Regions from separate parts of the Enterococcus sp. AZ177 genome, predicted to be linked through region 3. Evidence: riboswitches for the same ligand, from Rfam matches in the RefSeq annotation. Region 3 holds a riboswitch; each other region holds the start of a gene.
What was found. Region 3 has a riboswitch for magnesium ahead of IGJ34_RS06045 (MgtC/SapB family protein). Riboswitches for the same ligand answer to the same signal wherever they lie in the genome.
Positions count from the first base shown of each region.

Region 1: it holds a riboswitch for magnesium, as region 3 does, so the genes downstream of both, IGJ34_RS06645 (LCP family protein) here and IGJ34_RS06045 (MgtC/SapB family protein) in region 3, are expected to answer to the same signal.
Region 2: it holds a riboswitch for magnesium, as region 3 does, so the genes downstream of both, IGJ34_RS03500 (LCP family protein) here and IGJ34_RS06045 (MgtC/SapB family protein) in region 3, are expected to answer to the same signal.

Region 1 covers NZ_CP172944.1:1,343,088-1,354,217, reverse strand. The annotation lists gene rnhC (ribonuclease HIII) at 1-883, shown strand, start outside; gene budA (acetolactate decarboxylase) at 984-1,697, opposite strand; gene alsS (acetolactate synthase AlsS) at 1,711-3,372, opposite strand; M-box (ykoK) riboswitch at 3,819-3,988, shown strand; gene IGJ34_RS06645 (LCP family protein) at 4,280-5,206, shown strand; gene IGJ34_RS06640 (FtsW/RodA/SpoVE family cell cycle protein) at 5,203-6,384, shown strand; gene IGJ34_RS06635 (FtsW/RodA/SpoVE family cell cycle protein) at 6,381-7,550, shown strand; gene IGJ34_RS06630 (hypothetical protein) at 7,630-8,097, opposite strand; gene IGJ34_RS06625 (hypothetical protein) at 8,687-8,950, shown strand; partial or broken gene IGJ34_RS06620 (DUF6731 family protein) at 9,275-9,940, opposite strand; gene IGJ34_RS06615 (SOS response-associated peptidase family protein) at 10,120-10,455, opposite strand; gene IGJ34_RS06610 (hypothetical protein) at 10,476-10,682, opposite strand; gene IGJ34_RS06605 (hypothetical protein) at 10,856-11,130, shown strand, end outside.
Region 2 covers NZ_CP172944.1:715,228-726,357, reverse strand. The annotation lists gene IGJ34_RS03510 (helix-turn-helix domain-containing protein) at 1-255, opposite strand, end outside; gene IGJ34_RS03505 (FAD-dependent oxidoreductase) at 245-1,579, opposite strand; gene IGJ34_RS03500 (LCP family protein) at 1,728-2,645, opposite strand; M-box (ykoK) riboswitch at 2,777-2,945, opposite strand; gene IGJ34_RS03495 (DUF4303 domain-containing protein) at 3,211-3,708, shown strand; gene IGJ34_RS03490 (hypothetical protein) at 3,940-5,427, shown strand; gene IGJ34_RS03485 (DUF4809 family protein) at 5,555-5,956, opposite strand; gene IGJ34_RS03480 (DUF916 and DUF3324 domain-containing protein) at 6,152-7,192, opposite strand; gene IGJ34_RS03475 (WxL domain-containing protein) at 7,278-7,859, opposite strand; gene IGJ34_RS03470 (adhesive domain-containing protein) at 7,894-10,092, opposite strand; gene IGJ34_RS03465 (alpha/beta fold hydrolase) at 10,930-11,130, opposite strand, start outside.
Region 3 covers NZ_CP172944.1:1,228,605-1,239,734, reverse strand. The annotation lists gene IGJ34_RS06050 (GNAT family N-acetyltransferase) at 1-261, opposite strand, end outside; gene IGJ34_RS06045 (MgtC/SapB family protein) at 291-1,145, opposite strand; M-box (ykoK) riboswitch at 1,411-1,581, opposite strand; partial or broken gene IGJ34_RS06040 (hypothetical protein) at 1,710-1,901, opposite strand; gene IGJ34_RS06035 (hypothetical protein) at 1,923-2,393, opposite strand; gene dnaI (primosomal protein DnaI) at 2,550-3,479, opposite strand; gene IGJ34_RS06025 (replication initiation and membrane attachment family protein) at 3,479-4,885, opposite strand; gene nrdR (transcriptional regulator NrdR) at 4,898-5,383, opposite strand; gene IGJ34_RS06015 (glycosyltransferase) at 5,674-7,302, opposite strand; gene IGJ34_RS06010 (pectate lyase-like adhesive domain-containing protein) at 7,353-7,913, opposite strand; gene IGJ34_RS06005 (nucleotide sugar dehydrogenase) at 7,960-9,189, opposite strand; gene coaE (dephospho-CoA kinase) at 9,440-10,036, opposite strand; gene mutM (DNA-formamidopyrimidine glycosylase) at 10,040-10,876, opposite strand; gene polA (DNA polymerase I) at 10,975-11,130, opposite strand, start outside.

The sequences.
Region 1 (11,130 bases), 110 kb from region 3:
CTATTATGAGAAAAAACGTTTAAATAAAACTGTGCCTTACACTGATTTCGTTGCCAGAGTTGGAAATACAACGATTACAGCTTATACCTCTGGTAAAGTCGTATTTCAAGGGGGGGATGCCGAAAAGATAGCAGCAAAATGGGGCAGTTCACTTGAAAGTAAAGGAACAAGTCGATCGACATCAAAAAAAGCAACAGCGTTACCTGCTAATTTCAGTCAACTTTCAGTCTTAGGTAGTGATGAAGTTGGCAATGGTAGTTATTTTGGCCCCGTAACAGTTTGCGCTGCTTACGTCGACAAAACGATGGTGGCAAAACTAAAAGCACTTGGCGTACGAGATTCCAAGGAACTGACTGATCCGCAAATAGTACAACTTTCAGCAGTCATCAAAGAACTGGTTCCTTATAGACTATTGATTGTTGAGCCAGAAAAATACAATCAGATCCAGCCAAAATATAATGCGGTTCATATGAAAGTCGCCTTACATAATCAAGCAATCCATTTATTATTGAACGACATCGCACCAACGAAACCAGACGGTATTTTGATCGATCAATTTACACCTGAAGCCAATTATAAAAAGTATGTACGAAGTGAACAAAATCAAGTCAATGAAAAATTATTCTTCATTACAAAAGGTGAGCAATATCATGTAGCAGTAGCAGCGGCTTCAATCATTAGCCGAGCGGCTTTTTTAGAAGAACTAGATAAAGAATCCAAAGAATTAGGAATGAAAGTTCCTTCTGGTGCGGGCGCTGTTTCTGATAAAGTTGCAGCGAAAGTGTTGGCTAAAGGTGGGATGACATTACTAAGTAAATATGTGAAACTTCATTTTGCAAATACAGAAAAAGCGAAAAAATTGCTTCAAAATGAAAGAGCCTGAGACAGAAGCTTATTTCCCAAGGGATTGCTTCTGCTCTCGCCTTTTATTCGCAACTAGGGTGTGAAACAAAAGTGATTTTTACTTTTGTCCCACACCCTTTCTATTCCGCTTCTTGAATTTCTTTATCTAAATCAGCATAATCAATGGCTGTATGAATAAATGTTTCATCATATTTGGGAAAATGTTGAAATAATGAGTCCATGGGTTCAATCTCAATCACCCCTGATTCCAATTCAAAATCTATCAGGTGTCCGCCAAACGTTTGCTTGTCGTCTATAAAATGCAAATGAAACTCTGCTGCTGCAACACCTTGAAATAGTTCCGGTGTGAAGAAGCCAAGTATAGTGCCAGTAACCATTTCTTTTTCAAACTCAGGCTGTTCTTTGGATACTTCAACCAATCGTTTATAAGGTTTTTGCTGTTTGGGCATCACTCGAATATGGACTGTTTTAAATTTCCCATGAATTTTGATTGCATGAAAAAGGTTTTCGCTCTTTAAATGTTCGCTGATTAATTTATTTGTTTTTGAATAATCTATAGGACCAGCCACTGGAAAAGTGATTGTTGGTTTAAATGTAGTCACAGCTGCATAAGGTGTTTCTTGTTTGCCATCTAGTGCAACCAAGGCCCCATCTTCCCTTCCTTGAAAAGCTTTCCCCTCTAAAATGATTAACTCCCCATCTAAACCGGATAAAGTACCGATCCCAAAATCACCTTTTTTTAAAATATTAGTGATTGTTTCAGTCCCATCCATCAAGCCTGCCATTAAAGCTCCTAAAGTTCCGTGCTGATATAAGACTGTTTCTTTTGTCATTGTTATCACCTTTCTAATAAAATTGATCTGGCAAAATCGTTTCGCCAAGTTTTTCGTTATCTTGGTAATCAATTGGAATATCGATCACAACAGGTCCTTCTGTTTCAATTCCTTTTAAAATTGCTGCTTTTAATTCTTGAACATTCTCAGCGCGTAATCCTTTGGCTCCAAAAGCCTCAGCATATTTCACAAAATCGACGGGTCCAAAGTCCACACCAGAAATTCGATGATATTTAAGTTGCTCTTGAAATTCAACCATGTTATAACGTCCGTCATTCCAAATCAAATGAATGATATTTAATTTTTTTCGGACTGCCGTCTCAAGATCCTGAGCAGAAAACAAAAAGCCACCATCCCCTGAAATTGATAGTATTTGCGTGTTTGGTCGAACCAATGCTGCTGAAATCGCCCAAGGAAGAGCAACACCTAATGTCTGCATCCCATTACTAAAAAGTAAATGTCTCGGCTCATAACTTCTAAAATGACGAGCCATCCAAATATAATGACTCCCTACATCAACAGTGACTGTCATATCGTCTGTTACTATATTTTGCAATGTTTCGATCACTTCTAGAGGGTGAATCAATCCTTTTGTTGTCCTCTCTTTCACATCGTCTCGTTTAACCAGTTTTTCATGCAATAAATCCAAATATCCTATCGCTTTATCAGATAATCCTTTCGCTTCAATACTTGGTAAAAGAACGGTTAATGTCTCAGCAATGTCGCCGATCAGTTCTCGTTCCGGTTGGAAATATTGGTCGATTTCAGCCGGTGTATCATCAATTACTATAATCGCCGAATCTCCTTCTGCATTCCAATTTCTAGCCTCATATTCTATTGGATCATAGCCGACCGCAATCACCAAATCACTGCGTTTTAATAGCATATCACCTGGTTGATTGCGAAACAAACCGATTCGTCCGAAGAAGTGGTCTTCTAATTTTCGAGAAATCACTCCTGCAGCTTGGAACGTTTCAACGACTGGAATGTTCGTTTTCTCAACGATTGCGCGAATTGCCTTTGCTTCTTTATCTGTAGAGGCACGCATCCCGACCAATAACACAGGCAGCTCAGCCGCTTGAATCCGTTGTGAAAGGTAGTCGATATCTTTTGATGAAGCAGAGCCGATTTTCGGATCACTCAATGGTTTTATGCCGACAGATTCTACTGGAGCATCAACTACATCTTGCGGAATACTGATAAAACTAGCTCCTTTTTTTGACGACTTTGCCAATCGATAAGCATTTGCTAAGACTTCAGAAATGGTCTCTGGATCTTGAATTTCTGCACTGTACTTCGTGATTGGCTCGAATAAAGCTGCATTGTTCATACTTTGGTGGGTTAATTTTAATAAGTCTCTTCGTTTTACTTGACCACCGATCGCCAGTACAGGATCGCCTTCTGCTGTAGCCGTTACTAACCCTGTAGCGAGATTACTCGCACCTGGACCACTCGTTGCAACAACTACACCTGGATTTCCAGTCAAGCGACCAACGGCAGCTGCCATAAAGGCTGCATTTTGTTCATGACGCGTTACGATCAATTCTGGGCCATCATCGACTAACGCATTAAACAGACCATCAATCTTTGCTCCTGGAATTCCAAAGACATAATCGACTTGATGATTTTTCAAACTCTCAACAATCACTTCGGCACCATTTCTGCTTTTATCCATTACGTGTTACACCCTTTCTGAAATCATGTTTCATTAAACCAATTCCCTTATACAAAAAAGAATATAAAGAATCTACATTAAGGAAAACCGTATTTTATAGTACAGTTACAAACCCTGTATCAATTTCAATTATAGCATGTTGCCTATTATTTGTTTAATCATTTGATCCCAAAAATAAGAGAACATCGAAACATAAAGGTTCATACTTTCCGATATTCTTTCTAAATCATTAGATAGCAATTATTTGAGGCTATGTTTAAGAAAGAGTAAAGAAAATAGTACGTAGTCATTTTCCACTCTTTTCAACTCGACCGCTATACCCCTCTAGAAAACGGAATTTTCTACTTTAAATAACAAGTATATCCGTTTCAGATCGACATATTATAAAAAAATTAATATTTACTTTATTGACTTTAACGAAGATATTCACTATATTTAGGGCGATCTGAATAACTTGTTAGGTGAGGCTCCTATGGAAACACAGGCTACTGCTCAAAAATGTCGAAAGACAGGAATGGGTAGGACAGGAATTGTCGAATTAAGGCTTTTCACAAAGTAGCTAAAAGCTCTGCTTTTTACGTTTCATAGTGCTAAAACTCAACGATGAGAATGATGAAAAGCTCTTTTTGTGCTGAAATCAATCCACCTTCGCTGAGTTATTCTAAGCGAAGGTTTTTTGTTTTGATAGATAATGTTGACAGAATTTTATTTCCAGGAGGTGGATATACAAATCGAAGGAGAAAACATCTCTTCATTGTGATTTAATGGTTTAGAGATACTTCTTTTAATTTTGACTTACTGTGATTCATTATTTTAGTATAAAGATCTTTTTGTCCCCCATCTAAATCAATTCCTAATGCCAAACTTTATTTGATGATCAATTAAAATGATTAGCGAGGAATAAACTATGAAAACTGGAATAAAATGGTTAATTTGTATAATTCTTTTTGTTCTCTTGATTTTTACAGGAATTGGGAGTTACACCGCAATAAATTTTCATAATGGAAAAAAAATGGCTCAATCCCAAGTGAATAAGAGCAAGAATACTAACTTCTCTGGTGATCAACAGACAAATCTGAAAGAGATCACGATTATGTTAATTGGTGATGACGGTCGTGAAGATGATGAAGATGGCGGACGTGCTGATACATTAATGGTCGCCCACTATAACAGTGAAACAAAACAACCAAAATTAATATCAATCATGAGAGATTCTTATGTGTCAATACCTGGACATGGGTTAGAGAAAATCAATGCTGCTTACGCGTACGGCGGAGCCGAATTAACACGAAAGGTCCTCAATGACTCATTTGGTTTGCCAATCAATTATTATATTTCGGCAGATTTTACTCATTTTGTTCAATTAATCAATGAACTTTATCCAAAAGGGATTGAAATCGATGCAGAAAAAGATATCAACCTAGACAATGTCGACATCAAAAAAGGCAAACAACTCATGGATGGTAACACGTTATTACAGTATGCTCGTTTTCGAATGGATGAAGAGGGCGATTTTGGTCGAGTAAGAAGACAACAACAAGTTATGGACGCACTGGCAAAACAATCTAAAGATGCTGTCTCCTTCTTACAACTTCCGAAAATAGCGGGCGAAGCGGTCGGTTACTTAGATACGAATATCCCCACTGATCTTCTTATAGATTTAGCAAAAGATTTTCTATCAGGCAATGTCAAAACGCTTGAAACTTTATCTGTACCAGTTAAAGGGAGCTGGGCATTTAACGATTATACTGATGCTGGAAGTGTCTTAGAAATAGACGAGAAACAAAATGAAGAAGCTATTCATAGCTTTTTGGATGATGGGGCAGCGAAATGAAACAATCCAAAAGATTCTCTAAGATGCATTATTTAGATTTTTATGTTTTGGTCCCTTATTTTATTTTGTCAATCATAGGTATTTTAATGGTCTATAGTTCAAGTTCCTATCAATTATTAGATAGTGACCTTGGAACGTCGAGTAAAGCAATCAAACAAACGATGTATTTTCTTTTTAGTATCGTGTGTATGAGTTTTGTTTATCGGATTAACTTGTCCGTTCTTCGTAAACCTAAAATGATGTATGTTATTTTGGCGATGACGTTCTTATCTATTGTTGCTTTGCCCTTTATTGGAACAAGTGTTGGTGGTGCTAAGCGCTGGATCAATCTAGGCGTACTTTTGTTTCAACCATCTGAGTTAGTTCCTTTAGTACTCGTTCTTTATTTAGCTGCAAACTTGGCTAAAACAGACACGCTCGTTCCTTTTAGGTTCAAAGATCATAAACGTTCTTTATTTGTGGCTATGTTCTTTATGTTTTTTGTAGCTTTACAACCAAATATTGCTGGAGCGTCAATGATTTTTATCCTTGTTTTAGTCTTGTTTTTATCCAGCGGACTATCTCCTTTATTTATGTCGATAGCTTTAATTGGTTTCGTTGCGATAAAACGTTTAGGAACCGTTCTTTTATTGTCGATTCCAACAAATTGGATGCCTGAAAAATTCGGGTATTTAGTAACTCGTTTCGAAGTGATGCAAAATCCTTTCATTGATCCGACTGGCAAAGGGTTTCAAACGTCAAATGCTTATTATGCCATGCATAATGGTGGTTTTTGGGGCTTAGGTTTAGGCAATAGTATTCAAAAAAAGGGGTTCCTGCCAGCTGCTGATACAGATTTTATTTTTGCCATTTGTATCGAAGAGCTGGGATTGATTGCTTCTTTAGGGATTTTATTTTTAGTATTCTTTATGGTTGCTCGTTTATTTTTACTTGCGATAAGATCAAAAATCCTTTATTACTCCTATCTTTATATTGGTTGTGGGATGTTACTTTTACTTCAAGTATCCGTAAACGTAGGGAGCTTGTTAGGGTTTATCCCTATGACAGGATTGACATTCCCTTTCATCAGTTATGGTGGATCTAGTTTGCTGATATTGAGCATTACACTTGGTATTGCATTGAATGCCCGTGCGACGGAAATGAGAGAAATAGGGAAGCAACAAGGAGAACTGGCATGAGACAAAACGTAAATCCAAATAGTGAACCTGTGAATTATGCGCTTCTTTTACCTGTTTTTCTTTTGATAGTTGTCGGCTTTATTGCCCAGTATGGCGCATTTTATGCAGATCCGTCAGTTGAATCAATTACTCCTTTGATGATAAAACAACTTCTATGGACTATCTTAGGCATTGTGGCAATGTTTATCACGATGTTTATTCCAATTAAATATTTGTGGAAATTTACTCCTACACTTTATGGTTTATCGCTGTTACTAATGAGTTTGCTGATAAAATTTCACGACCCAGTTATGGCCGCCGCAACTGGTACCAAACGTTGGATTCGACTAGGACCACTCTCATTTCAGCCATCAGAATTCATGAAACTTGGCTATATTTTGATGTTGGCCTATGTCGTGACAAGAAGACGGCAGAAGGCCTCAAATCCTTCTACTTTGAAAGAAGATTTCCGATTATTAGGGGAATTATCCCTTGTCAGTCTACCTGTTTTTGCTTTGATGTTTTATCAAAAAGATTTTGGTACAAGTTTAGTATTTATTTCGATATTTCTTGGTGTGGTGCTTGTTTCTGGTTGTTCTTGGAAAATTTTAACGGTTGGATTTGGGATTTTAAGTGTGATTGGTGTTAGCGGTATTTTGTTAGTTTTAACGGAACGAGGCCAAGCTATCCTTTCCTATCTTCATTTTCAGCCCTATCAGTTTAATCGAATCCATGCTTGGCTGAATCCTTTCGAATATGCAGACTCCATTTCATTTCAACAAGCTCGTGGGTTAACTGCTATCGGATCTGGAGAGATGTTGGGAAAAGGACTGACCGATCTACAAATTTATGTTCCTGTTAGAGAGTCCGATATGATTTTCACTGTGATTGGTGAAGCCTATGGTTTTATAGGAACTTGTACCTTGATTTTGCTGTTCTTTTATCTCATTTATCAAATGCTGATCTGTACGCTCAATGCAAAACGAGAGTTTTATGCGTATATTACGACTGGTGTGATTATGTATTTCTTATTTCACATATTAGAAAATATTGGCTCTAATATTGGTTTACTTCCTTTGACTGGGATTCCTTTACCCTTTATTAGTCAAGGTGGTACAGCTTATTTGGCTAATTTTATTGGGGTTGGGTTGATTCTTTCGATGTATTATCAGAAAGAAAAAAACTAGTCTGTTGTTTTAACTCTATAGTGAGAAGTGTACATGATACAAAACAAGGAGGTCGCGATTATGCTCCCTCCTTCTTCTGTTACAATTTAAAATCTATATCATTATAATTTACCCCTTCCTGCGACTTTACATGAATCCCAGAAGCTAATCCTACTTTTATTTTAAGAGTTGTCGCAGATACATTCATTACTCTGATTCTTTCTTTTCCAATAAGGTTCTCTCCTCTAGGTAAATCCTTAGGTATAACAAAATCAATAGTTCCATACGTGCCATATTCCGCAAAAGAACTGTAACGTTGATGACGCCCATTATATAAACCAAATCTGTCAACAACAATTGTTTCAGGTTCACATGATTCAATTTTAAATTTCACTTTAAATTTAGAAGCTAGTTGATTACTAAAAAATCCTCCAACATTAAACTCAACATACTCTCCTACTTTAAGTTCGGCTTCTTGTACAAGTGGCAATGCGCGTACAACAGCATAGTTTAATTTTTCTGTTGGTTTTTCTTCGGCTTTTGCTAAATCAGATAGCCCAAACAACATTTTGCTCGAAACAAAGTTAATACTTAAGTTTGAATCTGAAACGACACAATATTCAGGTGATGGAACTGAATTTTTTGAATTTGTAAACTATTCTGTATCTCCTTTAAAAATAAAAATTGGCTATACTTCAGGCATGCATATCGGCAACAATCCATGTGTTGATTATAATGATATTGATTTTAAATTAAACTAAAACAAATACATTGCTAGCGATCCAATGGTTTGATTCCATCCATTTATCCTTCAATAATAAATATTTAAAATTATCTATCAAAAAAGCTGAACTCTTATCCATCAAGGGTTCAGCTATCTTTTAAACTCTATTCTTCTTCTTCCGCCATGAATGACGATCGTATTTCATAGACTTTTATCTAACGTCATTTAATACTTTTTAAGGAGATAACAAATATACTGTATCAACTAATTTCAAACAATCGAATGTGAGTCGTATTCAATATCGTATTCACCAATTCTCATTAGCGTGGGGCGCTATACATAGAAAACGAACTATTTACAATGATAAATTGATTGCTTATTATTAAGTTGTATAAACTTATACGTAGCTAGATAAAAGAAAGGAGTAAGTTCAATGAACAATCCAAACGTGGACAATGTTTTTTCTAACTGGTTTGAAAACTCGTTACTTAATTTACTTGAAAAGTATTTTGACAAGTTTACTGAACTAGCTGAGGCACGAGTGAATAAACCGAGGTTCATTAAACAAAAAAATGCACTAAAATATTATGACGGTATCAATGCAGCAACGTTGAAAAAGTACGAGTCATTAGGCTTGAAACGTTGCGAACCAATTGAAGGCGGCGTCGTATATTATCAAACATCCGAATTAGATTGATTTATGTTAAGTAATCAAAATTAAAGCAAAATAGGCGTTGCGAGATGTGAAAAGTTGCTGATAATCAGTAGCTTTTTTATTATTTACAACTATTATACAATTTTACTTGTATTTAACAACCGCATTTACTTATTGCAACTATTTTACAAGTTTAGTCATTTTTTACAACTAACCATACGCCATGTTAACACTATGCCTTTTTATGAGAATAATGTTGACAGATAAGTGTCTCAACCAAAGTGCAATTTCTTCTAATTATTTTCAACTAGAAAATAATTTTCTCCCCTCCTTGCGTATATTATCGTAAGAAGCTTTTTATATGGATCAGATAATTATATAAGATGGTAACGTTGTAGGATTGGTTTGTGATAGTGGTAAGGCTCGTTGGGAGTTGTATAGGTTGGTGGTGTTGAGCGTGGATGTTGAGGATAGGATTGCGGAAATAGAATGTTTGAAAACGCCTGTTTTCTTTATATTTGAAACATCTGCAAATCTAACATTTATATTTCTACAAGATTCAGCATTTCTTACTTTACTAAAAGCAGAAGGATCTAAAACTCTTCTGAAAGACAAAATCTCATTACCGCTCCAAGTGACGCCTATATAAGTCTCGACACCTACAGGAGATACACTATGTAGATTTTTTTGTATCATAATCACACTATTAGATGGATCATATAAACAAGTAACATCTTCGCTGACATATTTATCGCCAAGTTCTAAGAAATCACTCTGAGAATCTTCTGTACACAAGGAAGGATTGTCATTGCTTCTGATTCTTAGAAATCTTAGAAATCACACTTTGTATATCTTGCTATATTTTATGTTTTCTATTCTCATCTTGTCTCCATAATATCCTCGACTGTTTTTTTGATACAGAGAAACATCAATCTTTTTTATCCATCTTTCTAGATCAAACATCTTTTCTCTACCTTTAGTTTTTGCTTCCACAATTTGATAATATTCGCATTTTACCTTTTTGATTGTCATGAAAATACCTTCAGATATTTATTAGTTACTATATGCTAACTACATTAAACCAGAAGAAAGTTAACAAGACAATAGTTTCATTAACTTTCATAGCATATATAATAAACTTGAGGTCAAATTATTATTTTAACACAGACTAAACAAGAACGCTAGTTCCCGTTATCTTTTTCCTAAAATTTTTATATTCTCTGAATAACCAATTGCGGCATTCCTTGTTCTGTAAAAGACTCTTCAAATTCCTCGTCCAATATCCATTGATCGATAGATTCTCTAGGTAAAATTACAGGCATACGATCATGAATCATCCGCATAGATTCATTTGCGCCAGTTGTTAAAATAATACTCCGATTACCATCCTCAAATCTTTTATAAAATCCAGCCAAGTAAACAGCCTTAGAATCTTGCTCAGTAAACAGAAACTTCTCTTTATTTGCCTCCCATTCATAAAATCCCGTGGTTGGAAATACGCAACGTGTGCTTTTAAATGCTTTCGCAAACGTCTTTTTCTCAGTCACGGTTTCAGATCGTGCATTGATCAGCAACTGTCCTTTTTTAAAACCGTGAAATCCCCATGTCCTAGCATCATAATCAATATCATCAGAATCTGACTATAAATCACTGGTACATCATTAGATGGATAAATCTCACCCGTTTTGATTGCTTTATGTTTTTCTTCCACAGCTCTAACGATATCCCATATTTCTTTTGACTCGTCAGGTTTTAAAGAAAATCGACCACACATATGCATTCCCTCCTATCTATTCTTCGTTTAAGTTTAACAGGAGGGTAAATTCTAAGCTAAAGAAATGAATTTTCTGCAAAGTAACCAAAAACAAATTTACAACTTTTAGGAAACAATTTATTATATATAGTATCTCAATAGCGATGAGTAAAAAATGAAAGAAGGTTTATTGTATGAGATTAAAAAAATTTTTAATTAGTTTGTCGGTATTTACTTTATTGAGTTCTTGTTTTGCACCTAGTTTAGCTTTTGCTAATAATGCAGAGCCAACTGAATCTGCAGCAGAATTACTACCTACTCCAAAAGAATCAGACTATTTTAGAGGTCATCAATCCCGTAGTGTTGCAACTGTAATTATCAAAGGAGCTATAAAATTTATTGTTAAAAATAAAACTCTAGCAACAAATGTAGTAAGGTCTGTTGCAGGTAAGACCGTAGCTAATAACTT
Region 2 (11,130 bases), 510 kb from region 3:
CAAAACCTTACTAACTGAAAAATGATCAGACAAGTGAATAGCCACCCATTGTCCATCATAAAAAAGGGAACAGTCCTTTTCGTAAGGTTTCAAGTAATAACTTAATTCCTTCAAATCACTTTCTAAAGAAGCCTTTGAAACCCCTAAATAATCTAGCAACTCATGATCTGCAATTCGACCGCCAGCCAAAATTACTTTCTTTAAAATCCCGATTTCTCTTGCTTCTTTCTTATCTAATAATTCTTCAATTTTCATCCGTATCACTCCACAATCCTTCAAATCCTAACTGATTCGTGATGTCAATCACGTTGGAATAATATGGATGATACAAGAAATCTTTTTGATAAAGCGCTTCAAGTTTTTGACCCATTTGAATACCAAGTGCTAGTGTGTTGATTTTCTCTAAAATATTTGCTTTGGAAATTAATTGTGCTCCCAAAATTTTGTGGCTCTCTTTTTCAAAAATAATTTTTCCACAAATTTTTTCACATCCTGAAAATTGAGCACTTTTTTGCTGAACATGGGCAACAGCAATTGACTGCCCGTGAAAGAGCCCCTCTGCTTCCGTCAACCCAGTACTTGCGATATAATAATCAACAAGTTTTGTTCCAATCGTTCGAAGCGAGCCGACAAATGGTGTTGTTGGTTCAACAAGATTTTGAGCTACAACTAAGCCAGCTCTAACCGCATTATTCACTAAAGGAATGTAAAAAGAGTCCTTTGACACGCCATACTGGACCTGAATACAGTCACCGATTGCAAAAATATCTGTTTGAGAGGTTTGCAAGTACTCATTTACAAAAACAGTCTGATCTGTATGCGTTTGAATAGATTCATCCAAATAGCCTAGATCCGGACGGACATTCATCGCAAAAATCGCACTATCACATAACAGTTTAGATTTCTTTGTTTCAATCAGTAGACCTTCATCTGTGTCGATCGCTTTTTCAACCATTTCATCAAAATGAAATACAACACCTCGAGACTCCATTTCGGCTTGTACTGGTCGTATCATCTCCTCATCGAAATACTTGAATAATAAATAATCCATCCGCTCAAAAAGATGCACTTCTTTTCCTTTTTTCAACAGCATATCTGCTGCTTCCCCACCGATTTGTCCACCACCGATCAAGGCTACTTTATCACTCCTTTCCAATCGTTCAATAGCTTGTAAAACGCCAGGTAAAAATTTATATTTTAATACCTTTTCTGAATCACTACCCAGAATTTTCTGCGACCATTGACTAGAACCTGTCGCTAAAATCAATTTATCGAAAGACATAAAAAACGTTGCTGCTTGTTTTTCATACTTAACGATATACTGTTTCGAATCCATACTGACCACTTTGGCATTTAACAACAAAGAAATACCCTTTTCTATTAATTGTTGTTCTGAAATAAACTCTGCAGTTTGAATAGATTCGCTTGTTTTATTAAAATACCGGTTGATTCCTCCCGGCAAATAACCAATCGTTTCCTGTTTCTCGATTAAATGAATTTCTGCAACGGGGTGTTTTTTTCTAATAGCCAAAGCAGCCGACACGCCAGCAAAAGATGCACCAATGATCACAACTTTCATAGTAAACCCTTCCTTCTAAATAAAAAAAACGCTTTCTTAAAGAATAGCATACGCTTGGTCTAATCGCATAGAATTAAACTGATTTACTTTCCGTTTTTATAAAAAAATCCGTTTACCCACATCAAGGAGAGCAAACGGATCCATTATGTTATTCTTTGTCTTTCATAAAATTCTGAATCGCTTCAGCATTCGTTTGTTCATCTAATTCAATCACGCTTCCAGATTCAGTATAATCATTGAAGTTCCATGACCCTTCTACGGGAACAGATAGTGATTTTAATGGTTTCACTTTTCCAGTTAGAAAATCTTTTGCTAAATCGATTAGAAGACTTGTGGGTACATTTGTATCGATTTTTCCGACCATTTTCCCTGCTACTTGTGGTAATTCCCAAATTGGAATCAAATCTTTAGATTGCTCTACTAAAGCATCCATCACCTGTTGTTGACGTCTGATCCGACCGAAATCGCCTTCTTCATCCATTCTAAAACGAGCATACTGCAGTAAACTATTACCATGTAATGTTTGTTTCCCTTTAAAGATATCCACACCGTCTAAATTAATATCTTTTTCAGCGTCAATCGTTACCCCTTTTGGATAAAGCTCGTCAATAATATCACTAAATTCTTTAAAATCCATGACTACATAATAATTGATTGGTAAATCAAAATTCGTTTTCAGCACGTCTTTTGTCATTTGTGCACCACCATATGCATATGCGGCGTTTATTTTATCTTGTCCGCCATCTGGAAAAGTTACATAGCTGTCTCTCATAATCGAAATCAATTTAGGCTGCTTCGTTTTCCCATCATAGTGCGCTACCATAAGCGTATCTGAACGCCCTTGGTCTTCATCGTCATCTCTTGAATCATTTCCGACGATCATCACAGTCAACTCTTTATCACTTGCTTGTTCATCACCAGTGAAATTCTGGTTCTTATTGGACAATGTTGATTCACTTTCTTCCTTGGCTGTTTGGAATGAAATGGCTGCATAACATCCTACACTGACAACGACAAGAAGAATAGATAATACCGTGATAATCACTATTTTTACAGATTTCTTCATTGGTTATTCCTTTCTATAGCTCCGCTAATTCATTGGATAAAAACAAAAAACTTCACCAAGAGCACTCAGCGAAGGGATTAGACTATAGGCGTTTAAATTGATGACATTTGCCATTTATTTAGAACGTACCTTACTCTTCTCTTCGTTGAGTTTTAGCACTATATAACGTAAAAAGCATTGCTTTTAGCTACTTTGAAAAACGCCTTAATTCGACGAATTTTGTCCTACCCATACCTGTCTTTCGACATTACTGAGCAGTAGCCTGTGTTTATATAGGAGCCTCACCTAACAAGTATTTAATTCATTTTAAACTATAATCGTATCGAATCACAAAGTCAAATTAAATTTGATAGACGTTATCCAACTTGTGTAGTTATGTTCCTAAACTAAACCGACTCTGTGCTTGTTCCCACGGTAAAATCCACGCTGGCTAATAAATCGTTTCACTAAAAAATCTTTATATTTTCTTAAAAAATGACTATCCAACTAAAAAAAAAACTTTAGATAGACATTCTTTCTTTTATCTGTTTCAATGTTTAAAAGACCCAACTTTTGGAGGCTATAAATGGACCATTTTTTAGAAAAACAGCAAGAGTATTTTTTTAACTTTTTAACAGACAGCATTGACAATTTTTTACTAGATCATTCCGATGAACGATTTTATGCATTTGCTTTGGACTGCAATATTTATGAGGAAGGTGAAATCAACTTATGCTTTAATACAGTAGACCTTTGGCGAGAAACAACCAGTTATTACGCAACTAAAGGCTACACTAAAACACAATTGGAAGAAATGAAGTACAATTCCGGTGATTGGGATGAAAATCAGCGATTTGCCTCTCTTCATTTATTTGATGATTGGGTAGAAGATGAACAAGATATTGAGGTAGTTCTTGAATGGCTTTGCCAGCAACTCATTCTTTTGACCGATAACGAAACATTTAAACGAATCCCAAAAACAGAAGACTTCAAACTGCTCGTTTATGATCATGATGAAACGCCAGCCGACTCACAAGAACGATTTGAAAAAATAGGCATGTCAGATTTTTTTCAAATAGAATAGCGAAAAAGGAATCAGTAAAACAGAAATCTGTTTGCTCTGATTCCTTTTCCTTTTTCTTAGCTACTAAAATTATGTTCTATATTATTGGCTATAACTAATCAAGTGGGATTTAAACAGGATCAAGACAGTGAATTGAAAGGTTTGGGAGACGTTAACATTATATACTACAAATAGGAATTCCACTATAACAGACGTGTTATAAACTTAAAAAAAAAGAGAGAAGGAATAAAAATGGGTATCACACAAGCACAAGGTGTACAATGGGCAAAAAATTCAATTGGGAAAGCATATGACTATGATAAAGCTGCTGGGGTTCAATGTTTTGATTTAATCAATCAATATGGGCACGATTTATTTGGCGTTTCTTTTTCTGGAGCATATGCAAAAGATTTGATGCGAACAGGTAATGTTGGAGGCTTTCGAGTCATTCCAAATACGGCAGGATTTTTGCCATTACCAGGAGATATTTTTGTTTATAATAATGGTTTTGCAGGTCATACTGGAATTGTTGTAGGATCAGTAACAAGTAATGGATTTATAGGCGTAGATCAAAATGGCCGAGGAAATAACGATCCCTGCACGCAACGTACATTTAATTACAATAGCTTTGCAGGGGTCGTACGTCCGCCTTTTACAGTTACACCACCATTTCCAAGTAGAGCCTGTAAGGTTAAAGTTGGAAATATTGTTCGACTATTAGGTAGCGCAACAAATGCATCACCATGGTCATCGAATGAAAAAATTCCAGCTAACGTAGTTAATCAATACTATAAAGTAGAACAGATACACAAACTTAACACAAAAGTGGGCAACTCAGAATATCAAGTACTGATTAACTCCAATGCAAGTACTTACCGAAAATGGATCTATGAACATGATCTATCCCTTGCTCCAGCACCTAAATTCAAAATTGGAATGAAAGCTCGTTTAAGTACAGGAGCAACAAATGCAAGTCGCTACTGGAGTAGACGTATTTTGGAAAAAAAATACCTTGGGCAAGAATATGTAATTCGTGACGTAAATGCAACAGCTGAATCACACAGCCCCTATCAATATTTAATTAACAATAAGTCTCTAGGTAACTTATGGGTCTTAGAACAAGACTTAGCAGATCGGACCATTCGCTATATTACAAAGGAACCTTTTATGGATCAAACACGTAACCAAAATGCCGAAATGAAAAATGGCTCATTTTATAAAATCATTATCAATAATATTGGACTTGAATCCAGAGCCAAAAAAATGGCTGAATTTACGAGACTAAAAACTTGGCCTATGTTGACAAATGGGAATGTCTTTTTAATTGAATACCCAACACACTTGATGGTCAAAGTTGTAGGTGTTAAACCAGAGTGGACTAATACCTTTAAATCGGAATGTTTAAGACTAACTAAAGGGCAAATATCTAACTACAATGGAAGAGATATGCAAGTTGTTTTACAGACAGATAAAAAATACAACTGGATTGAAATTGATAATTTACCCAAAAATTGGGAAGCAATCAGCAATCGTTTAAGAAGAAATTTACGTGAAAGATTCTGTCAGTCTTTTCTTTCTACACGGATTTCTTACGTAAAACAAGGGGATGGAAACTTCTATCTCCAGATTATAAATATCGAAAATCATGCACGAGCAACTGAAATTGCAACTAATTTGAAAAAATGGTTTCCAGGAGATACCAATGAATATACGAATGCTCAGATATTTTTACAAAAATAAGCTCTTTGATTACAATCATTAAATAGCATAAGAAACAGAGTCTTGATGTACTACCTTCAAAAGCTAAACTTTTAGGGCATCACATCTGGACTCTGTTTTTTTATTTAACCTAAATCCCAGTTGCTTCTCAAATCTTTTTAAAACAAAATTCTAATTCTTCTACTTTAAAAATGGTTCCTAAAATATCATTCACTTTCTTCACTAATTTTGTTTCAACGATGATTTGATCTTTTGTTTCAATTTTTACAGAATCAGTTGAATACGTCAAAAAATCATATTCTTCTTTAAGCGTAACTTGATACTCTTCTTTTTTATATAACGTATAATCATCGATTACATCCATCTGATATTCCCGTTTGAATCCATTTTTTAGTGCAATCGCTGATACTAAATAATTGACCGTCAATGCTTCTAAAGAAATTGCTTGATCGTCTATCGTCAGAGTATATATTTCATCTTCAATAATTCCGCAGGCATTACAACCTCCATCTAATAAATTCACGGTTTTACTAATTATCGCTTTTTTCATTTTTTATAGATCCTTTCTTGCACCTCTATCTTTTTTACTTATTATAGCAAAAACAAAGGAACAATAAAGTAACTAATTGATTTTAAGCGTTATAGTAACTCATTCTATCGAGGATAGATGGAAATCAATATAGAAGTTCAAATAAAAATCCTTACTCATTATCCTTGCAGAAAATAGGGATTCTATCTAGTTCACTCATTTTTTCCTTCGCCACAAACTATACGTCTGAATCACTACCAATAAAACCAACAGAATAATCACTAAAATCAACCAAATCGGAATCTTGCTCACAATTTTCGTTTCTTCATTTTCTTCTTTGATTCTCTTCGCTTGTCCTCTTGTAATCTGAAATTCATTCTCAAATGCCCATTTTTTCCCATCTTGATTGATTTGTGTTTGACTGATATATGTCCCAGGCCGCAACTGTCTTTTGATAGGTACTGGAAAATCCATCATGGAATTCGGCGCCATTTCTAGCGCCTCTTTTTCATACTTGATTAGCGCTGTCTCATCCCCTTTTTTTCGAATAATAAATTTTAGAGCCATTTTCTTTGAAATCGCTGCATTTACATTACGAATCGAATGGATCACGGCTATTTTCTTCCCTTGTTTGGATTTGGCAACTTCTACTGTATCTATTTCAAAATCAGGTAAAACCGAAGTATCTGTCTCTTTTAAGACAACACCTAATACATAATGGAATCGCTGTTGAACTGCCACCTCTTTACTTTTAGTTTCACTTTCAACTGAATTTTTGGTAAAACGCAGTCCTCCTGCAATCACACCATCATATCTTTCTTTTGGCATCTTCAAATGAAAATGAGCAATCTTTGTTTCATAAGGTTGTAAGGACATCGTCGTTTCTAAAACCTTGATCAGAGATTCAAAAGGATATGCCAATGTTTCATCCTGGATCCCTTTTACTGTATAATCGATCATTCCTTCTTCCGTTGTCGTTGCATTTATGGCATTGATAGAAATAGAAATAGGTGAATCTTCTGGATTCACTAATTTAACGTGTAATTCTTGCTCTTCTTCCGGAAGCATTTTCAAATCAAAATAAGATTTATTGATATCGACTTGATTTTGCGGAATGACCGCTTGCACATAAAAGCTATTTGTCTCTCTGCTATCAGTTTGTGCTAAAACTGTTTTTACATTCAAAACACTAAATAAAAAAATAAATCCAATAGAAAATAAGATAGTACTCCCTTTCGCCCCAGAAAAATCACACATTTAAGCCACTCCTTCCATGTTCATCAGAAAAAAAGAGTGGAATAAACGGATGCTCATCCCACTCTCTCAAAATCATCCTTTGATTCTATGGCGCATCGGCCAATGTCCAATCGATCGTAGATGTATGTTTCCCAAGCGTTGCCATTGCGGCAGGCACATCAAGTGTCACACCTTTACTTTCAGCATCTGGCCATGTAAAGGTCCAAGTTCCAGCACCTGCTCCTGTTGCGGCTGTTGCGAATGGTGTTGCCGTAGTAGCTCCACTCGCTAACTTGACTGTATTAACAGGTGTTGGTGCGTCCGCCTCACTATTGGTTCCTACTTGTGTATTTTTAAAATTCAAACTGGCATTCGGTAAAGAAGCTGCAGCGGAGCTGTCTTTAAATCCATTTAATTTCCCGCTTAGTTTCCATCCGGCATTTGTTCCTCTAGCATCTGAAACAACAACAGTGATTGCTTCAGGATTTGTGGGAATATATGAAGCATCATCGACTGAAATCGTTTGTGACGCATAGCTGATTGTAGAAACAGCCTCCAATGTTAAAGCGCCTGGTGTGAACGTAACATCCACATCAGTAGCCTTATTAATATCAGCAGCTGAAGCAGATTGACCTAAAAATAATGTACCAAAAACGACTGATGACAATAAAACGGTTGAACTCTTCATTTTGTACACCCTCTCTTTATTAGTAAACTTATAGTTATTTGGCACCGACAGAAACAATGATTCTACCACTTGATGCTGTCTCAGTCCCAAGTGTTGCTACCGTGCTAAAGGTGATTGCTGTACCGACTGTTAACTGGCGACCAGAAATATCTAGTGAAAATAGACCGTCAGCATTAACTGGTACTTCTTCATAACTATTTCCTGGGAACCTCACTCTAACTCTAAATTGAGTTCCTTCAGGAGGATTCATGATCTTAACGCTTCCTTTGATTATTGCATCACCAACGAAAATAGGCGCTACAACTGGTGTCGGAACAACATAACCTTCTAAAGATGGACTCTTCCCTACTGCAAAAACAATGCTGTCACTTTCTTTCCCTTTTAACGATTGAGCATGTTCTGCAATGGTTACTACTCTTATCGGATCGCCTTCTTTCAGTTTTTTATCAGCTACTGGGATTGAAAAAGTTCCATCATTTTCAAGAGCTACCCTTTTTATAGAACCATCAGCGAATTGAGCTTGCATAAATAGTTCAGTCCCAATTGGAACATTCGTTAATGTGACAGAACCTTTAAGCTCCTTACTTCCTTCATTTACACTTTTGACCTGTGGTTTTGGAACTTGATAGTTCTTCAAAGGATCAATGATTACTTGTAGGATTTCTGGTTCACTAACATTTATGCGTTTCCCATCACTCATTTCAACCACTACGTTCAGTAGATCATTCCCTTGAGCCTGATACTTGTCAAACGGGATTGTAAAGTTCCCCTCCTCATTGATTGAACTACTCACGGTAGTCCCATCAGGTAATGTCACTCTAGCTTTAAAAGTCACCCCATTTGGTACAGGTGAAGCCAGATCGACCCTACCACTAAGGCTAGTTACACCTTCTAGCACATCATCAAGTACTGGTTTTGGAACTACATAATGTATAAACGAATCTTCTATCACTTGTTTGATCTCTTGTTCACTGACTTTGGTCTGTTTTTCATTACTTGCTTCAATCACCACTTTTATTTGATCATTACGTTGTGGTTGATAGGAGCCAAATGGAATCGTGAAAGTACCTTTTTCATCAATAGGACCCATCAACCTTGAGCCATTGGGCAATTCAACGTTTACCTTAAATGTCACACCCTCCGGTACAGGTTGCGCTATTGCTACGCTTCCTTTAAGACTGTCTACACCTTCTAAAATATCCTCGACATTAGGTTTTGCAACGGAATAATTTGTTAAAGAATCTTCCTCTACTTTATCGAAATATAAATTGATCTCATCTCCATTTGCATGGATCGTATTCAATAACGCTACATCAATCACTGGTTTATTAACTGCCATAGCAGTCACCTTTGCTTTTTCAGCAACTACATCAGAAACTTTCGTAGAAAAATTAAACGTAACATCACCAAGTACATTAGCCTGCAATGCTTGAGTCAACACATCCGATGTTCCATTAGCAATTTGCCCTACAAGATCAAGCAAACCATTAACGGCAGGTTTTAGTAACTCCAGAACTGGATTCAATATAGCCAAAAGACCAGTAAATTTTAATCCAGCAACTGCTTCTTTCAGCGGCTCAAATAACTTTGCATACGTTGTACGAACATATTGGCCTAATCCATCAGTGAAATCGACCATCACATAGTTACCATCTGGTGACAATTTCCCTTCAATTGTCGCTTCGTAGCTACCCAAATCTTGAAGAGAGTTAAGCCCTTCAAACGCCTTTTCTAATGAATCAAGTTGTAAGCCTAAAGGTTTCGCCAACCCAAGCAGTCTCGTTACAAGTCCACCTACTTTTAAAACTAAATCTTTGACTACTGGAACATCTCCAGGCACGATTGGAAGCAACTTGGCATTAGTATTAATCAAAATCGGTCCATCCATTTTCCCATGTAACTCCTCTGGAATCGCAAAAACAATAACCTTCGGTGATACTAAACCGACATCCGCAATTGCGGTTCCTTGAAACGAAAGATCTAAGTCATATGTAGAATCTGCATTTTTCTCCAACTTAACACCATTATTGATAACGGTTCCATTATTGGAAGATAATCGTGTTCCTTTTAAGATACTGACATCCACTAAATCTGTCGCATTTACTGACTCAGTAGCTTTCACTTCATACTGACCATTATCCCCAAAAGTTGCCAGTGAACTTGGGATAACTGCAGCTAAAAATAAAACTGTAGTACCCACTAACGTAATAACAAAACTATAACGCTTTTTCATAATTGCCTCCTTTTTCTAGATTAACTCTTATGGACAAATAAGTAATACATGATTAAATTGAATAATACTATCTATATAATAATATTTCAACTATTTTAATTTATTTTTTGTCTAAAAATATATTTAAATCGTTAAAATTACACAACGTTATTATTTTCTTGAAATATCGTGTAAAGTGCTTGTTTTTTATTAGGAAGAATCAAAAACTATTCAGCTGATTTCCTTTGAATATCCTCGATTTTTTTAAATAGATAAACCAGAAGCATCAAATACAGCCTTATTTATAGACTACAAACTGATTTTTTAAGTAAATAAAATAACATTCATTTTCCTGGGAAATTTCTTTCATTATTTTAAATTTCTCACAAAAAGCACCGTCTTGTTAGCTTATTTTTTCTATATTAAAATTGAATTAAGATACCTTACTACATTGTGGAGTATGAGAAAATACTTACATTCTGAGTTAAGGAATGTAAACCTAAATATTGTGGTTCGTTTTGAACGTTATCCTCATCGTACAAAGATTCTAGGTAAACAATCGACAACTGTGCTTTTTTTAAAGATCAAGGACCTTCATTTTAAGAACAGCTCTGACTCTTCAATTATTCACAAAATAGTAAATAAACGGTTGGAATAGGAGCCATTCCTATCTCAACCGTTCTCTTTTAATATAGTTTAGTAAAAATTAGTTTATTGAAATTTATTTGAATCAGCTCCATAAAAAATTAGAAATTATTTTATGGAGCTGATTCAGCAACCTATTAACCATGCCTAAATGAAACAATCATCATTCCTAAACACAAGCGATTGACTTGCTGCTAAGGTCTATACCTTTCATCAAGTTAGTTCCTTTTCGAAAAAATCAGCAACAACATCCATCATCTCACCTTTGACTAAATGTCCCTCACCTTCACCTGTCATAAACTTGCTCTCTTTAGCATAAGGTTTATCTTCAATCATTTGATAAAAATCAGCCACGTCTTCATATGGGATTTTAGGATCTTTCGTGCCATGCCAAAATAAAACTGGACGCTCTGC
Region 3 (11,130 bases):
TTGTTTTCCTATCCCAAATCCTTGGTACAACTCATCAATCGCAACTTGCTTGATCTGAGCCATCGTGCGGCTTCTTTTTGAAAGAAGTAACGTCCCTACAACTTCCCCGTCAATCATAGCAGCTATATGGAGGTCGTATTTTTCATGAATAGGCAATTCTTTGATCCATTCCTTTCCAGCACTGGTTTTAAGTAGCTTGTTTCTTAAAAAAATACCTCTCCAATATTCTTCACTATTCCAATTAATTACGTTGACCTTCACTGTTTTACCATTTTGATTCCTCCATTCTTTTAATTGCTCATTTGATTGATTTCTATGATTTCTGATAGTTGAGACAATTCTGAAATAATCGTATTGACTGCTAATACGCCATTTCTTGTCGCTTCGATTTCTAAGAATAGTCTTACTTTTTGTCCTGCTAAATCGGTACAAGAGAATTTAGTAAAGGTTAAACAATATTTATCGAGTAACTGAATAATTTCAGTTCTAAGCATGACTTCACTTGTATTACTAGCAATAACCGAAAGATAGTGAATCGACTCTACTTGTTCGTCTTCTTTTTGGACAGCCAAGTTGTCCATTTTAAACGATAGATTCCTCAGCAAAATATTAACGAGCATCAAAGCAACTGCGCAACTTATTCCTTCGATCACAAACCCCGCTCCGATCAAACTTCCAACAGCAGCTGAACACCATAAGGTCGCGGCAGTATTGATACCTGTTACGCTAAAGCCTTCTCGCAAAATTACGCCTCCAGCAAGGAATCCGATACCACTGACTACTTGAGCGGCTATTCTTGTAGGACTGCTATCATCCTGAATCAAAGTGGATAAAGAAACGAATTGACATGCACCAAATGTTACCAAGGTCATTGTTCTCATTCCAGCTAGTTTTTTTCGCCATTGCCGTTCTGCTCCAATAATCATTCCTGCAAAAATGCTGGACATAATGTTGATTAAAAATTCATAAGCTTGCTCCTTTCTTAGATTTGTTGTTAGTGTTTGGTATGCTCGAAATGACATGATGTGATTCAGTATTTTGGTTACTTCTCTCTCTTCGTTCGCCAAGTACTGTTCATCATCTACTCTGTCTTTCCTTTTTATACTTTGGCTTTTAAGTCCAGAGATGGGGGATCGATATGCCATGATTCAGTATTTCGGTTACTTCTCTCTTCGTTCGCCAAGTACTGTTCATCATCTACTCTGTCTTTTCTTTTTATACTTTGGTTTTTAGGACCAGAGATGGGGGATCGATATGCCATGATTCAGTATTTCGGTTACTTCTCTCTCTTCGTTCGCCAAGTACTGTTCATCATCTACTCTGTCCTTTGGCCAATCGTAGTGATTCACAGCAAAAAACCTTCCGCCAAAACTCAGCGGAAGGTCATAAATAAGCGCACAAAAAAAAGCCTGTATGATCTAGTCGTTGAGTTTTGGCACTATACAACGTAAAAAGCAGAGCTTTTAGCTACCTTATGAAAAGCCTTGTAATCGACAATCCCTGTTCTACCCATTGGCATCTCTCGATGTTTTTGGGCAGTAGCCTGTGTTTGTATAGGAGCCTCACCTAACAAATCTATTTAGTTATCTTACAGGTGAAACTATACCATCGTTATAAAACAAATGTCAATGCTTTTTTTGAAAAAATAATTATTTACTCTATAAAAAACAAAAATGACGAGCCTGGGACATAACTAAAAACGTTATGTTTCAGGCTCTTAGTAACCGAATAAACGGTGGGCGCAGAAGCAACTCCTTCGGAAATAAGCCGAAATTGCTGTAAAACACAACAAGGAACAAGTTGATGTTGTACAGTACCTACTTGGTCACAAAAATTTGAAGAGCAATTTTCGTAAATTCCTTCTTATTTCTCGGAGTTAAACACTTCTGTACCAACCTCAAACATTATCGACTTCAAAATGATTAAATTTTTTCAACTTTTATTACTGAATTCCCAACAACTTGTGGTGGAATCGACATAGTCATTGCTGGTAAACCGACTAATGTAAATTGGATTTTATCACCAGTCTTTAAACTACTTTCTGTGAGTCCATCTGCTAATTGTTCCGTTGTGACATTCAAAATAACACCATCATTTTTCATCATACCAATCATTTTTTCTGGATCTTCCACTGCTTCGACTTCTTTTAGAACCAAACGAGTCGATTGATCTACTGTATCATTTTTTTTAGCATCTTCAACTAAAATAGCTGTAAAAATGGATTGAGATTTTTCTTGATCTTTCATAGTTGAGGTTTCATCGATCATTTGGTCTTTCTCACTACTCATTGACGTTTTTTCACTTACTTTTGACGAGTCGGTTTTATTTTGTGTGCATGCGGCTAAAGAAATCAATGCAATAACCGTTACAAATGTTATAGTAATTTTTTTCATAGACACGCCTCCATTGTTGATACTTTATTATAAACGCTAGACTCTTGCATAGTCCATTACGAGCATTTAGTATTAAGAAAAATTAAAAAAGCAACTGAAGTATCACACACTTCAGTCACCTATACTCAACCTATACAGCAGTCGGAAAAGTCAGCTCTATCCATTTCTTCGATCATTACCAGACATTGTAATTTCTTGAGCCAAGTAACGGATTCGTTCCATGATACGACGAGCTTTTAAGGGTTCTTGTTCTCCACGCTGGGTCACGGATAAATGTTTCTCTAGCTCTTTTAAATCAAGGTTCGATGAAAAGAACGTTACCAATTGTTCTTGCATACGATATTGTAAAATAACGCTTAATACATCATCTCGAATCCAAGAAGTCATTGATTCTGCCCCTAGATCATCAATCATCAAAACAGGTGATTTCTTGACAGCGTCCAACTTAGGTCCAACCATATCTTTACCAATTGCCTGTTTCATTTCAACTGTAAAGGTCGGAAAATGGACAATGGTTGTTACAAAACCACGCTCAGCTAAACTATTCGCAATTGCACCTAATAAGAACGATTTCCCTACACCGAAAGTACCTTGAAGATACAAGCCTTTATGGAATTCTTTTGGATTTGTTGTATACTCGTTTAAAAATTTCATAGTTTCAGCCATTGCTTGAGCACGACCTTGAGATGCCGTATCAAATCTATTCAAACTAGCTTCTCGGACATCTTTAGGCATATCCATTGCTCGGACGCGTTTGCGAATTTCATCTTCTTTTTGCTTCGCGATCAACGCTTCTGTAGGTACATAAGTCACATCGATGTAATGGAAATTCAAGGTTAGTTGAGGCTCATATCCAGGAGCAATCATCGTTGGGTCATTTAATTGATATTTACGTTTTTCTTGAACAAACTCATAAAGTTTCGAATAGCTTTTTCGAATATCATCGTCCGTCAATCGTTCACGATTTTCTTTGATGAACTGCTGTACATCAGTATCTTTAAGGACAACTTCAACCAGTTCATTATATCGTTCACTCATATCTCTGTTTTGAATGATTTTTGACATTTCTTTCCCTACATCTTCCATTAATTGCCGCCTCCTTTACTCAAGAAATCTTGAATTTCTTTGTCTAGTCGTGCTTGTTCTTCTTTAGATAGTTTCTGCTCTTCAACCGGATTATCTACCCAATCTGGTAATGTTTCTTGACGAATCGGTCGATTATTTTGTCCATATCTCTGCCTAGTTTGTTTTTGTTCTTTGCCTTTTTTAGCTAACTCGCGTACATGATCGATGGCTTTCTCTGGTGAAAAAATACCGCTTTGAGCCCATTCATTAGCAATTCGATTCACATAATCAGCTTTCAACGTAGGTTGCTTTTGAATATTATAAACATAATTGATTAATACATTGATTACACTGTTCGGTAGTCCTGATTTACTTACTAAATATTTAACCAGTGAACGTTCTTGCGGGGTTGTATACCCACCACGTTCATTTTTTAGTGCTTCTAAATAATTTAACGGAAAATTCTTCTCACTATCCATGATCATCTGAATGTCTTGTGTAGAGAATCCGTTCATTTTCAATGAGTTATACCGATATGTCTGCTGATCTTCTGCAGACAACTCAACCGAATCATTTCGTTGAAATTCACTTGGTCTTTGCTTTTTATCAGGATCATAGGTTCTATAGACTACTCGCTCAAAGTCCTTTACATCGATCTTACTTGTATAATAATCAAATGATTTAGAACAAAAATCGATCATGTCTAATTCTGTAATGCCAAATAAGTTATGGAAAACAAATACTTCTTCTTTGAATCCTACACTATTATCTGGCAACTTGATTCCAAGTTTTTCTATCCCTTGCACAAAATATGCCCAATCAAAGCTTTCATTGACTGCACTTGGCTTTTGTGCTGGTCTTGGATCGTTAAAAGATCGTTTCATTTGGCTTAATAGCTTACTTTGAGAAATGATTTGTTCTTCTTTGAATTGATACACCTCTTTAAAGCTTGCTGAAACTTCTGCAAAACCAGTCAAATTAATAAATTTTGGTTTAAAGCGGTCAAATAATTTGTCCAATTTTCTTTGTCCTACGATGTTTAGAAGGGTTAACGATAATACTTCATCTTTAAAAAAACGTTCAGCTGTTTCAGGATGATTCAACCTGTATAAAAAATGTGCGCCAAGTTCAGAATCGTCTTTGACAAACGTTCCTAGTAACCCGATTCCTTCTAATTTCTTTCTAGCTGTTTGAATTTGTTTGATACTCATGTCCATCATCGTAATCAAATCAGCATGAAAAAGTGACTCACTGACACCAGACTCTTCCACTTCGGATAGGAGTGTCAAGTATAAACTAAAAGCTTCGGCACCAATAATTGGTTGATATAAAAGTGTCAATACTGCTTGTTCTTGATTGGATAACGGATACGATAGTGCTACTTGAAAAATACTTTTAGGATGGACTTCTTTCCAATTCTCTTTCAAGGAAAGACCTCCTTAATCATTGGTTGTGTCTGGATTTGAAGATTTTGCTTTGTCTACGATTCCTTGTAATTCTTTTAAGAACACACTCATATCTTTGAATTGACGGTAGACACTGGCAAAGCGAATATAGGCGATTTCATCTAAGTTCACTAAATCTTCCATTACATATTCGCCAACTAGAGTAGTTGAAATCTCATTTTCGCCTAAGCTACGTACTCTATTTTCGACATTGTCAACGATTTGCTCCATTTGTTCCATAGCAACTGGGCGTTTCTCAGCTGATCGGATCAAACCACGTAAAATCTTCTCTCTGTTAAATTCTTCTCGGTCACCATTTTTCTTGATGACTAACAATGGCGCTGCTTCAATTCGTTCAAATGTTGTAAAACGGTAATTGCAATTTTCACATTCTCTTCGACGACGGATTGCACGTCCATCGTCTGCTTGTCGACTATCAATTACGCGAGAATTATTATGATGACATCTTGGACAACGCATAGTGTTCACCTCATTTTATCTAATAATATCTATGTTTAACGTTTCGTTTTAATATACTTCCTATATTATAACATGAAATGCTTGAGAAACCAGCCATTAACGTTTACTTCTTAACCATTTTTTTCTTATTGTTGCGTTCTAATTTTAGAACGATTTTCTGCTTTTAAAAAAAATATAGGTGTAGTACAAAAGTAAAAATCACTTTTGTATCACACCCTAAATACGAATAAACGGTGGGAGTAGAAGCAAACCCTTCGGAAATAAGCTTCTGTCCCAGCCTCATTGTCATCTTATAGTTCTATTTTGTCTCGCGTTCCCCATCCTGTATTCCTATGGGTGATGTACCCCCAAATTCGAACAGGCGATAATACGAAGATTGCCCATAACACAGTAAAAGGAAACGCAAAGAACACAATCCATTTGTCCCTTTTTGCTAAATCGTTCCTTGGAATTGAAAGATATGCCAAGGAATAAACCGCACTAAAAGCTAAAGGAGCAATTAAAATTAATGGAAAATCGCTCATTACGAAAAATACCCAATAAATCAATTGATATTTAATAACATTCATCGCTGCAAACATCGCCCAGCCAAATGACTGTCTAAAAAAGACAAAACTACTAACAGGAAACAGAGCTAAACGCCAAAAACCTCGAATAAAACTTCCTCTGCTCCAACGGAGATGTTGTCTAACATGATGGCTCAGTTTATTTGGTAAATCAGTGTATGAAACGGCTGTCATTTGAGCAACAGTTCGCCCCAACAGCATCGCTGATAAAGTCAAGAAACTATCATCTGAAAATTCTACTCTAACACGACCAAATGTTTCATTTTTATATCCTAATTTTTTCGCTAAATTTAAAACCTCTGCTCTATAAAATGCAATTGGCCCACTATTAACGGCTACGCTGCCGAACATAGAATTCATTGAGCGTTCTATCAGCACCATGTGTCCAATCACCAATAAATCTGTGATCACAGTCAAAAGATTATCCGTAACATTTCTAGTCACGATCACACCCGCAACAGAGTATACACGTTCATCTTCAAACGGAATGATTCCTTGTTCTATCGCATGTTCATCAAAAACAGTATCACTATCGATCGTTAAAATAATCTCATTGTGAAAATCGGAAATTTCTAAATGGTTATACGCATTTAACTGAGCTGCTCGCTTTCCACTATTTTTTTGTTTAATAAACTGAAAAGAAACACCTTTTTCAGCAAAAATTTTCCGATATTCTTCTGCAACCTCTGAATAATCAACAAGTGAACTGCCATCATCAACAGCTACTAATTCAGTTGGCAGGAGACTTTGATTTAGGATAGATTCAAACGAGTTTTTAATGTTTTCGATTGGTTCATTATACATAGGCATTAATATATATATTTTTCGATGACTAACTTTTTCATATGCATATGGCGTATATAGAGTACTTAAAATAAGCGTAGCTAATGCAATCCCTCCACTCATTGTAAAAAAAGGCGCAACCCCACTCAACGAATGACGATAGCCACTCGGCAATCTAAATTGAAACCATACAACTCCTAAAGAAAGAATCGAAGTAAGCGTAAATAGTAACAAAAGACCATTTTTATTATATAGTGTATGCTTGATCTTCTGGCTTCGAGTATTTGCCCAAAAGCCTATTTTATAGCGTCTAACTTGCGGTTTGATTCCTAATTCACGTAATAATTTTCTCTGTTGGGGTTTAAACCTAAAATGAATAATGAGTTCTAGTATAAAAACAATCAACATGACCAATAACGGAAGCTTTCCTGATAGAATAAAACTTTCAATTGACGGGTGAAAAAAATGAAGCAACTCATATACTGCAATATATGATATGGAGATAATAGGAATTAAATACAAAAAAATTATGCCTAAGAATTCTAATAAAAAGAAAAATCCTTTTCTCATCAAAACATCCTTTCAAAAAACAATTGTACAATGGTTCTAATATGTTTCGTCTAATAACGATAACTCCTTATTAACTTTATCTCTTTGAATTCAAGGTCTAACCCTTTAGGCAAATCTAATTCTACATTGCCCAACTCAATGCTTCGTTTTTCACCACTTATCAACACTTTTCTATTGAGATCACGCTTGAGTACACTTACCATCAATATTGTCTGCTTTCGCTCTTTTTTTAAGGTATCATCATAGCGAAAAACCTGCTCTTCACGGACTTTTGTTAATTTATTTAATGTCAGTTGCTTTTGAGATTGAGGAAATTTAATATCTTTTTTAATATTGATCTCAGTCAATTCTTTATTTGAAATAGCCGCTATTAACTCTTCCCATGTATAAATGTCAGCGTATTTCTTTTCCTTAACGACCACAAAATCTTCTTGCTCATTTGACGTATCATTTAAAAACAGATCATCTGATTTATTTTTACCATAAATTAGGAAAATTATCGCAAGTAGAAGTAACAATGGTAATAGCACTATTTTTAATAGTTGCGTTGAGCGATTCTTTTCAACGTGTTGTTTTTCTTTACGTCTGATTTTTCTTGAACTATCATTCATTATTTTTCTTACCTCCTACTTGAACAATCCATGATCAATGGAGTCATTAAACTGTTGTTAAATCATAAAATAATTGGCTCTTATCTATAATAATATTTTTCTTGTCTTCATAGATATCGTGATCGACAGCATAAATTACTAGATCATATTGTGTCAGTTGTTGATAATCCGGTTCTAATGTGACAATTGTTTCATCGGTCGACACACTATACGGATGCATCACATCATCATAAGCAACAACGGTTATATTTTTCTCTTTTAATTTTTTTATCAAGGAAATAACCGAAGACATTCGAATATCTGCAACATTTTTCTTGTATGTTACACCAATAACAGCAACAATCATCTCTGTAAATTCTTTTTTGCTCTTAGACGCAAGATGGTTAATTTTCTCTAAATAATAATCAAGCATTGAATCATTGATTTTTCCAGCTGTATCAATTAGTGGTGTTTCAACTCCCCGATCTGCCATCAGCCAAGTCAGATAATAAGGGTCTACAGGAATACAATGCCCACCGATACCTAAATTAGGCGTAAATTTCATAAATCCAAAAGGTTTAGTTGCTGCTGCTTCCAACACTTCTCCTACTTTGATATCTAAGTTATCCGAAATTTTTTGAAGTTCATCTGCTAAAGCGATATTCACTAATCGAAATGTATTTTCATATAGTTTAGCGAGTTCAGCTGTTTTTAAGTTGGGAACGGATGACACATGGCTTCCAAAAAACTCTTTCACTTCAGCTAAGCACTTATCTGTATGGCCCGCAACGATTCTTGGGATCTTTGCACTAAGGGATTGGGTATTTCCTGGATCAATTCTTTCTGGGGAATAGGCGATGAAAAGATCGACTCCGATTTGGTAATCGAGGTTTGAAAACTCTGCAACGAGGTAGTCTTCTGTCGTTCCAGGATACGTTGTACTTTCTAAAATAATCAATGACCCTTTTTTTACTTTATTTTTAATCAAATCAACTGCCGATTTGATATAACTTAAATCTGGAATTTTATTTTTATCAATTGGTGTTGGCACGTCAATAATGTAAACATCTTTCGCGACGATCTGTTGCGCATCATACGTAAAAATCGTTCCTTTTTCTTGTAGCATTTGAACCGTTTCGTTTGATACTGTATCAAGAGGACTTATTCCCTTATTCAGCATGTCCACTTTTCGTTTATCAACATCAAATCCAATTACTTTATGTCTTTTTTTTACATGATTGATGACACTTGGTAATCCAACATACCCTAACCCAATAACTACTACTTCTTTTTTCATTTCACTTTCCACAATCCTTTTCTGCAATCTTTTCACTCACAAAAGATAACACACACTCAGCACAATTGTCTATGCTACTACCAACAAAAATGTTATTTTATTATATGTATAAAAATGTCCGTTTTACAGTTCAACAATAGGGTTAAAAGAAAATAACGCGTAATAAACATTGTTTATTACGCGTTATTTTCATCTTGTTTTTCATTATTTTTAAAATAACATAAAAAAACAAAAAATAAATTACATTATTTTATCCAAAAATATTTTTCGTCACCCATTTTTGTACGTTATTTTTTGTCTCTAGAATACTGTTTTGATTATCGAATATGATATTTGCTTTTTGTTTTTTTTCCTCTATAGGTAATTGACTATCGATTCGTAGTTGCGCTTGCTCTTCGGATAAATTATCACGTTTCATCAAACGAACTAGCTGAATTTCTTCTGGTACATACACCACAGCTACTTTATCGACAAACACATCATAACCGCCTTCATACAATAACGGGATATCCACAATAACTAATGGTGCTTGATCTTTTTTGTCATTAATCTCAGTTAAAATTGCTTCTTTCAAAAATGGTGAGAGTACTTCATTAAGCTTTTTTCTTTTTTTTTCATCAGAAAAAATAATCTCACCTAATTTTTTTCGATTTAATGCCCCTTCTCTATTCAAGATTTCTGAACCAAAAACAGCCACTACTTTTTTTAGTGCTGGCTTCCCAACTTCAACGATTTCCCGCGCAATGATATCGGCATCGACAATCGGAAAATTCAGACTCCTAAATACAGATACAACCGTACTTTTCCCCGTTGCAATACCACCTGTCAGTCCTAACACCATGCCCATTGGTTAATTCCTCACTTTCAATGTTTGACACTTTGGACAAAAATGTGTACCCCGTTGCGCCACTTTGATTTTTTTTATAGATGTTGTACATCTTGGACAAGGTTTCTCTGTTTGACCGTAAACGTTTAGTGAAATTTGAAATGTTCCAGCTTCTCCTAAGGCATTTAAATAAGTCCGAATCGTTGTTCCACCTGCTTCAACTGCACGGCCTAGAACATCAATAATTGCATAATATAATTGTTCGACTTCTTTTGGCTTTAGTGTGTTTGCGAGTTGTTCGGGATGAATTTTTGCTTCCCATAACGCTTCATCCACATAGATATTGCCTAATCCTGTTACCAAACGCTGATCCAACAGTAACGGTTTAATTGCTTTATGATGTTTTTTTAACCCTGTTCGAAATTCTGACAAACTAAATTCAGATGGAATCGGTTCAGGTCCCAATGCTAAAATCCCTTTGTAATTTTGCCCTTGATCCTTTGGTAATAGGACCATACGACCAAATTTCCGAACATCCAGATAGCGTAATTCACTCCCATCGGTAAAAGTGAAAATCACATGTGTATGCTTGTTCCGCTCTTCTTCTGGTTTATGTGTTTCATATTTCCCTTCCATTCGTAGATGAGAAATCAGATCGTAGTTTGTTAACTTAAAAATCAAGAATTTACCGCGACGTTCCATTTTTTCTATTTTTTGACCCATCAACTGGTTCGCAAAAACTTCTGATTCTGGTGACTCGATGATTCTTGGCCATAAAATCGTCACTTCATCGATCGTCTTTCCAACAACTAATTTTTCTAACCCTTTTCTGACTGTTTCAACTTCAGGTAATTCAGGCAATTTCCTTCTCTCCTTAGAAGAAAAAGACCGAAACGAACACATCAAAGTTTTTTAAACTTTTTCGTTTGCCCAGTCTTTTCTTTGATTATTTTAGTTCATTATTTTGCTTCATACCAAGTTTTGCCCCAACTGCTGTCTGTCAGCAATGGTACATGTAAAGCAACAGCATTTTCCATTACATCTTTAACTAATGCGTTTAGTTTTTCTAATTCAGATTCTGGCACTTCAAAAACAAGTTCATCATGTACTTGTAG